Regions from separate parts of the Enterococcus sp. CR-Ec1 genome, predicted to be linked through region 2. Evidence: predicted binding sites of a transcription regulator. Region 2 holds the regulator's gene; the other holds the start of a gene.
The links. The regulator CtsR, encoded in region 2, represses protease genes until heat stress. The targets are predictions, from matches to a motif close to TTGGTCAAAAAAGGTCAAANA.
Positions count from the first base shown of each region.

Region 1: clpB (ATP-dependent chaperone ClpB) is a predicted target of CtsR. The motif match lies at 2,231-2,251, and genes of this name have one in related genera.

Region 1 is NZ_CP025223.1:1,946,388-1,950,606, forward strand. It holds gene clpB (ATP-dependent chaperone ClpB) at 1-2,150, opposite strand, end outside; gene CXM95_RS09390 (ABC-F family ATP-binding cassette domain-containing protein) at 2,458-3,984, shown strand; gene CXM95_RS09395 (lysylphosphatidylglycerol synthase transmembrane domain-containing protein) at 4,025-4,219, opposite strand, start outside.
Region 2 is NZ_CP025223.1:3,742,477-3,746,695, forward strand. It holds gene CXM95_RS17950 (ATP-dependent Clp protease ATP-binding subunit) at 1-2,375, opposite strand, end outside; gene CXM95_RS17955 (CtsR family transcriptional regulator) at 2,381-2,848, opposite strand; gene pknB (Stk1 family PASTA domain-containing Ser/Thr kinase) at 3,072-4,219, opposite strand, start outside.

The sequences.
Region 1 (4,219 bases), 1.8 Mb from region 2:
AAGACTGTATTTTTGAAATCAACGACTCGCCCTTTTGAATCTGTCAAACGGCCATCATCAAGCACTTGTAATAAGATATTGAAAACATCAGGATGGGCTTTTTCGATCTCATCCAATAAGACGATCGTGTATGGATTGCGTCGAACAGCTTCAGTCAATTGTCCACCTTCTTCAAATCCTACATAGCCTGGAGGGGCACCGACTAAGCGAGACACCGAATGTTTTTCCATGTATTCGCTCATATCGATCCGAACCATATGCTCTTCTGAATCAAAGAGGTTGACCGCCAACGCTTTCGCTAATTCGGTCTTACCGACGCCGGTCGGACCTAAGAACAAGAAGGAACCTAATGGTCGATTTGGATCTTGCAGGCCAGCTCGTGAACGAATGACGGCATCACTGACGGCATCGACGGCTTCGTCTTGTCCGATCACTCGTTGATGCAAGGTCTCATTTAATTTCAACAGTTTTTCCCGTTCGCCTTCCACTAATTTCGCAACAGGAATCCCTGTCAAACGTCCAACGACTAGGGCAATCTCATTTTCGGTCACTGATTCTTGGACCATCCGAATGCCTTCATCTTGATTTTTTTCTTCCAGTTCAGCTAGTTCTTTTTCCAGTTGTGGAATCGTCCCATGACGAAGAACAGCTGCCCGTTCCAAATCATAGTTATTTTCAGCATCTTCCAACTCATGCTTGGCTTTATCGATCTCTGCCCGTTTGTTGGAAACTGCATTGACTTCTTCTTTTTCCGTTTCCCACTGCATTTTCATGGTATTGACTTCTTCACGCAATTCCGCCAATTCTTCTTGTAAAATGCCTAAGCGTTTTTTCGATGCATCATCGGATTCCTTTTTCAATGCGGCTTCTTCGATCTCAAGTTGCATCAAACGACGGGTAACTTGGTCGAGCTCAGTAGGCATCGAATTCATTTCCACCCGAATTGTGGCACTCGCCTCATCGATCAAGTCAATGGCTTTATCTGGTAAAAAGCGGTCCGTGATATACCGATCAGATAAGGTCGCCGCAGCAACAAGCGCGTTGTCATGGATGTTGACGCCATGATGGATCTCGAACCGTTCTTTCAAGCCACGTAAAATCGAAATCGTGTCTTGAACGGTTGGTTCCTGTACCAGCACTTTTTGGAAACGACGTTCCAAAGCTTTATCCTTTTCCATGTATTGACGGTATTCATCAAGGGTGGTTGCGCCAATCGTATGCAATTCTCCCCGTGCCAGCATTGGTTTTAGTAAGTTTCCAGCATCCATGCTGCCTTCCGTCTTACCAGCACCTACAATATTGTGGATCTCATCAATAAAGAGAATGATCCGTCCATCGGCTTTTTTCACTTCTTGTAAGACAGCTTTCAAACGCTCTTCAAATTCACCTCTGAATTTAGCACCTGCGATCAAGGCACCCATATCCAGAGAAAAGATCGTTTTGTCTTTTAGGTTTTCTGGGACGTCTTTTCGCACGATCCGTTGTGCCAATCCTTCAACGATGGCTGTTTTACCAACCCCTGGTTCACCAATCAAAACGGGATTGTTTTTTGTCTTCCGAGAAAGGATGCGAATCACATCGCGAATTTCTTCGTCTCGTCCGATAATTGGGTCCATTTTTCCGCTGCGGACTTGTTGCACCAGGTCAACGCCGTATTTTTCTAATGCTTTGTATTGTTCTTCTTGATTTTGTGAGGTCACACGATCCCCTCCTCTTAATGTTTCGATCGTTTGCTTGATTTCTTTCGCAGTGATTCCTTGTTTCTTTAAATACACCGTCAATGGATGATTTTTCAATTTCATCAACGCATAAAGGACGATTTCTGTGGAAAGATACTCGTCTTGAAATTCATTTTTTAATTGATCTGCCTCAGACAAAAGATGAAACAGATTTTGACTCATAGATTGACCATAACGAACATTTCCTCCTTCAACCGAAGGCAGTTCATCTAATAGTCGGTCGACTTCTTTTTCAAAAGCATCGACATCGAGACCTGTGTCCGTGTAAAAATTGCGGCCGAATTGATTGGCTTGCAATAAAATCTTCCATAAATGCGGAATATCAATTTCTTGATGGTGACGGGTCATGGCAATCTGCTGGGCTTCAGCGATAGCACTTTGTAATGTAGTCGTCATTTTTTCTGGGTTCATACTTTTCCCTCCCAAAATGGTAGTCAGAAAAAAGTACGCTGCAAGCAGTATCCTTTTTTCTACTCTTCTATTATACAACGTTGGTCAGTAATGGTCAAAAGTTTTCCCTCGAACATCAAGATTTTTTTCAGTATTCTTTCATGAAAATTGACAGATGGGAAGCAGCAATGGTATGCTAGGTCCTGATTGGTCAGGAACAATCGATTTTCCTGATCGTTTTGATCGCTCTTTGGCGATTTTTATTCAGTAAGATTATCTACTTAGCTGTAACGTCTACTGTTTACAGCTTTTTTATATGGAGGAAATGATGTTAACATTAACGAATATTAGCCAACAATTTGGCGACAAATTGCTTTACGAAGACGTTTCCGTTCAAATCAACCGTGGTGAAAAAGTCGGTTTGATTGGACGGAATGGCGCTGGCAAAAGTACTTTAATCAAAATCATTACAGGAGAAATTCTCCCCGATGATGGCTTCGTCCAATTTCCGAAAAATTTGAAAATGGGCTATTTGGATCAATACGTCAATGTTGATGAAACGCAATCGATCCGTGATTTTTTGCGCTCTGCCTTTGCAGAAGACTTCGAAAAAGAGCAACAGATTGCCGATCTTTATACTTCTTATGGCGAAAGCCTCGACGATAAGCTTTTAGAAAAAGCGGGCGAATTGCAAAATCAATTGGATCAAGGAAATTTCTACCAAATGGATACATTGATCGATGATTTAGCAGAAGGGTTAGGTATTTCGGTTCTCGGAATGGATACCCCCCTCGCTTCTTTAAGTGGTGGTCAACGCTCAAAACTGATCTTGGCAAAAATGCTGCTAGAAAAACCCGACATGCTGATTTTAGATGAACCGACCAACCACTTAGATGATGAGCACATCAAATGGCTAGTTGAGTTTTTACAGGACTTTACTGGTACCTATTTAGTCGTTTCTCATGATCGTCAATTCCTTAACGAAATCACGACCCATATCATTGATATCGAATTTGGCAAGCTTTCTAAGTATACGGGGAATTTAGACAAAGCATTAAAACTAAAAACGCTGCAAAATGAAAGCTATATGAAGCAATACGAAGCACAACAAGAGCATATCAAGAAAACCGAAAGCTATATTCGTAAATACAAAGCTGGTTCTCGTTCAACAATGGCAAAGAGTCGTGAAAAGCAGTTGGCAAAAATTGATCGTTTGACCCCACCACAAGATGTCCCTAAACCCCATTTAGGATTTGATTTGGCACCAATCGTTACCACCTTGGCCTTGGAAACCACCAATCTAGTCATTGGATACGACCAAAAGCCCTTACTCTCCCCGATCAACCTAACGATCCGCTATGGCGAAAAAATTGCTATACGGGGATTTAATGGGATCGGTAAATCAACATTGATCAAAACAATTCTTGGTGTGATCCCAGCAATTGAAGGGGCCGTTTCTTACCCACAGCATACAAAATTCAATTACTTTTCTCAAGACCTTGACTGGGAATATCCCTTGCAGACCCCTCTTCAATACCTTGAGGATCTTTTTCCGAAGGCCACCAACAAAGAATTGCGACGGCAACTTTCTCGGGCAGGTTTACCTAGCCAATTAGCCCAGGAAGAATTGAAGCTATTAAGTGGTGGTGAACAGACAAAAGTCAAACTAGCCGAAATGATGTTGATCAAAAGTAACTTCTTGATTCTTGATGAACCGACCAACCATATCGATCAAGATACGAAAAACAATTTGGAACAAACCCTGGCGGCCTTTCCTGGAACAGTTTTGATTGTTTCCCATGAAGGCGAGTTTTATGAATCCTTTGTTGATCGAATCATTGATTTGAAAGACTAAAAAAAACACGCTTATCCTCTATTCGAAGATAAGCGTGTTTTTAACTTTCCACTTTTTCTTTTCTTAATTCAGTCAACTCTTGGCTAATATCTTTGCGTTTTTCTTTCATTACATAAGCAAAACCAATTATGAAGGGCCAAATGAATGTTGCTAAACGGTACAGTAGCATGGAAGACGCAGCATCGACCGTGCCAACTAATGGACCAAAAAGCAGCATATAAATAAATTCAAATGA
Region 2 (4,219 bases):
AGGAGTGCTTCACTTAAACGGTCTTCGACTTCTTTTTGCAAGGCCCGACGAATCGGCCGTGCCCCATATTCTGGATCAAAACCAGCTTTACCGATCACATCAATGGCAGATGGCGTGATCTTCAATTGGATGTCTTGGTTGCCTAATCGTTTGATGATCGCTTTGCTCATGATCTTCACGATCTCGTGGATCTCCCCTTCACCTAAGGATTGGAAGACCACTGTTTCATCCACACGGTTCAAGAACTCTGGACGGAAGGCTTTTTTCAGCTCTTCTAAGATCCGTTTTTGCATCGCTTGGTGATCTTTCGTTAAATCAGTGACATTAAACCCAACGCTTTTTTCTTCGCGGATTTGTTGGGCACCGATATTAGAGGTCATGATCAAAATCGTGTTGCGGAAATCGACCTTCCGACCTTTGGCATCCGTCAAATGACCATCATCTAGCACTTGCAAGAGGATATTGAAGACATCGGGATGGGCTTTTTCCACCTCGTCCAATAAGATGACGGAGTATGGTTTTGAACGGATTTTTTCCGTCAATTGCCCACCTTCATCGTAGCCGACATAGCCTGGCGGTGAACCGATCAAACGGCTCGTGCTGTATTTTTCCATAAATTCGGACATATCGACACGAACCAAGGCATCTTCACTACCAAACATCGCTTCTGCTAAGGCTTTGGCAAGCTCGGTTTTCCCGACACCGGTCGGGCCTAAGAACATGAAGGAACCAATTGGACGGTTCGGATCTTTCAACCCACTGCGGGCGCGGCGGATCGAACGAGCGACTGCCTTGACTGCTTCTTCTTGGCCAACTACCCGTTGATGCAAAATCTTTTCAAGATCCAACAAGCGTTCGCTTTCTTTTTTCTCCATCTGCTGCAAAGGTACGCCGGTCCATTGGGAAACGACCGTAGCAACATCTTCTGCAGTAACACTATCGGCATAGCCTGATGCTTCTTTGACTTCCATAAACGCTACTTCCGTCAGCTGTTGGGTCAATTTCTTTTCCTTGATCCGTAAACGAGCTGCTGCTTCAAAATCTTGCTGACGAATAGCGGCTTCTTTTTCTTCGATCAAGTTGGCGATCTCGTTTTGCAGATCTGCCAATTCTGAACTTTCATCGGTTTTGTCTAAACGCACTTTGGCAGCTGATTCATCCATCAAATCGATGGCTTTATCTGGTAATTGGCGCGAATTGATGTAACGCACGGACAGTTGCACAGCGGCGTGTAACGCATCATCAGAAATTTCCACCCCATGATGTTCTTCATAACGAGGACGCAAGCCCCGTAAAATTTCTTCCGCTTCTTCTGGTGTCGGTTCGTCGACTTGCACCCGGGCAAAACGGCGTTCTAATGCAGAATCTTTTTCAATGTATTTTTGGTACTCATCTAGTGTCGTGGCACCGATGGTTTGCAATTCCCCACGGGCTAAGGCTGGTTTCAGAATATTCGAGGCATCAATCGCCCCTTCTGCTCCGCCGGCCCCAATTAGTGTATGCAATTCATCAATGAATAAGATGATTTGACCATCTTGATAGATCTCATCAATGATTTTTTTCATTCGGTCTTCAAATTCCCCACGGTATTTCGTTCCGGCAACTAAAGCCCCCATGTCCAGCATCATCAAGCGTTTGTTTTGCATGTCTTCTGGGACTTCCCCATTGATGATTTTTTGGGCTAAGCCTTCGGCGATCGCGGTTTTCCCAACACCAGGTTCCCCCACGAGAACAGGGTTGTTTTTGGTCCGACGGCTAAGGATCTGGATCAGGCGTTTGACTTCTTTGGCACGACCGACAACAGGATCCAACCGTTTTTCACGGGCTAATTTGGTCAAATCACGGGCTAAGGAATCCAAGGTCGGTGTTCCTTGCTGCGCTTTGGCTTGGGCTGGACGACGACGACCAGCACTTCCGTTGGTTTTGCTTTCATTGAAGCCCATTTTTTTCTTCAAAAGCTGACGCATTTTCGCGAGACTCAAGCCGAGATTCAGCATGATTCGAGAAGCCAAAATGTCTTCGTCTCTTAATAAGCCTAATAATAGGTGTTCGGTACCAATTTGTGGTGCCCCTAAGCGTTTGGCTTCATCCCCTGCATAAGCAAATGTATGTTTTGCTCGTGGTGAATACGCGAGATAGGCGTTTTCTGGGTATTGACGGACAGTGCCATACCCTGTTAAATGTTCGATTTCTTCACGAATATCATTTTCTGTGATATTCATTTCCCGCAAGGTTTTGCCGGCAATCCCGTTTTGTTCAATGACCAATGCCAATAGAATATGTTCAGAACCTACTGCTTGGTGCTTAAAGTATTTTGCTTCTTCTTGGGCGATAGCCAAAACGGCTTTCGCGCGTTGGGTGAATAATTCATCCATCTCTTTCACTTCCTGTCTTCGTAACTTAATCGTTCTAGAATTGCATGGAGCAAATCAGCTCGTGTTCTATTTTCATAAGGAGAACGTCCTAGAACTGCTTTCGCGATGACGGTCAATAATAAGTTGCCTTCTCGCTTGGACAGGATTCCTTCCTCATAAAGTTTCTGGATTATTGCATACGCATCTTTTTCCGAGATGGTTTCATCGAATAGTTGATTCATTTCTTTTAAGTAGTGGTGGCTGTCCGTGATTTTGACTTTTTCGATCCGAATATAGCCGCCCCCGCCGCGTTTGCTTTCAACCGCATAGCCTCTTTGAACGGTGAAGCGGGTATTGATCACGTAGTTTATTTGTGAGGGCACGCAGTTGAACAAATTTGCCATTTCCGCGCGACGAATCTCAATGGTTTCACTATCTTCAAGAATTTTCTTCAAATATGCTTCAATCAAATCGGAAGTATTGTGATGACTCAATTCATTCCCTCCCTTGACTAATTCTGACCTTCATTATACCCAATTTTTGAATCCTTGGAAAGATGTACGCTTGCACAAATGGCAGGACTAAAGGAAATTTTAAAGACACCTGTGCCTCACTATAAGGTTTAGAAACAAAAACAAGCAGCTGGACGGGGAACAAAAAGAGAATTCTTTGGTCCCCGAAGGCTGCTTGGTTAATGTATTTGGTTTTAGCTAGTTTCTAATCACTTTCTGAGCTACTTTCACTCGTAGCGCTTGAATCAGAGGAATCATCTGAACTACTGCTTGGCGTCGATGAGGACGAATCATCTGGTTCAGGTCCTCTAGAGATCGTGACCGTTACAGTAGAGCCAACTTCGACGGAGGTTCCAGCACCTGGAGAGACACGGACAACATGTCCAGCTGGTACCGAGTCATTATAGCCGTCCTCTTCCTCAAAAGTTGAGTCCAATCCCGCTTCATTCAAGTCTGCTTCTGCATCGGCTTGGCTTTTCCCAACGATTCTTGGTACATTGACCATTTCCTGCCCACTGCTGACCGTCAAAGTGATGGTCGTTTGAGAAGTCACCACCGTTTCACCTGTTGCGGGTGCTTGGGCGATGATCGTGCCTGATGGTTGACTGCTGGATTGATAGTTCACTTCGATCTGTGATCGGTCGACACCGCGAGAAGTCAATGCTGCTCGTGCATCTGCCTCTGTCATGCCATAATAGTTGTCCATTGCGAAGCTATCTGGTCCGGAGCTGACCTTAAAGGTGATTTCGTCTTCTGCTGGGGAAACTTCCCGCCCTGCTGCTGGTGATTGACTGATAATATCCCCTTCATCGACATCATCTGACGACTCTAGCTCTTCTTTGATTCTGTCTTCATCAAAGCCCAAATCGATCAACTCTTTTTTGACATCATCAAAGGAGCGGCCTTCATAGTCATCAAGGGTGATTTTCTTCGTTCCGCTACTGATGTAGAGGGTCACGACGGAATTCTTTTTGACTTCATTGCCTTCTGGCGGATCGGTCTTGACGACATTGCCTGCTTCGACTTCATCGTCTTCGATTTCTTCTACCTCGTCTGCCACTTGCAAGCCAGCGGCTTCCAGTTCGGCCCGAGCGGCCGCTTCTGTCTGGCCGTTGACTTCAGGAATCGCTACATCCCCCCGACCACCGCCGAATAGGAAGTAACTGCCTATACCTAGCAGTGCGATCACCATAATGACCGGCAGCAGCAGCCAGCGTTTGCGTTTTTTCTTTTTCGGTTTCGCTGATTCTTCGGCTTGATCCGCAGCCGTTTCTGCCACGGGATCTTCCACTGGCGGCGTTTCAACTTGGGCTGCTTCTACAGGGGTCATCACTCTCGTTTCATCCATCAGGG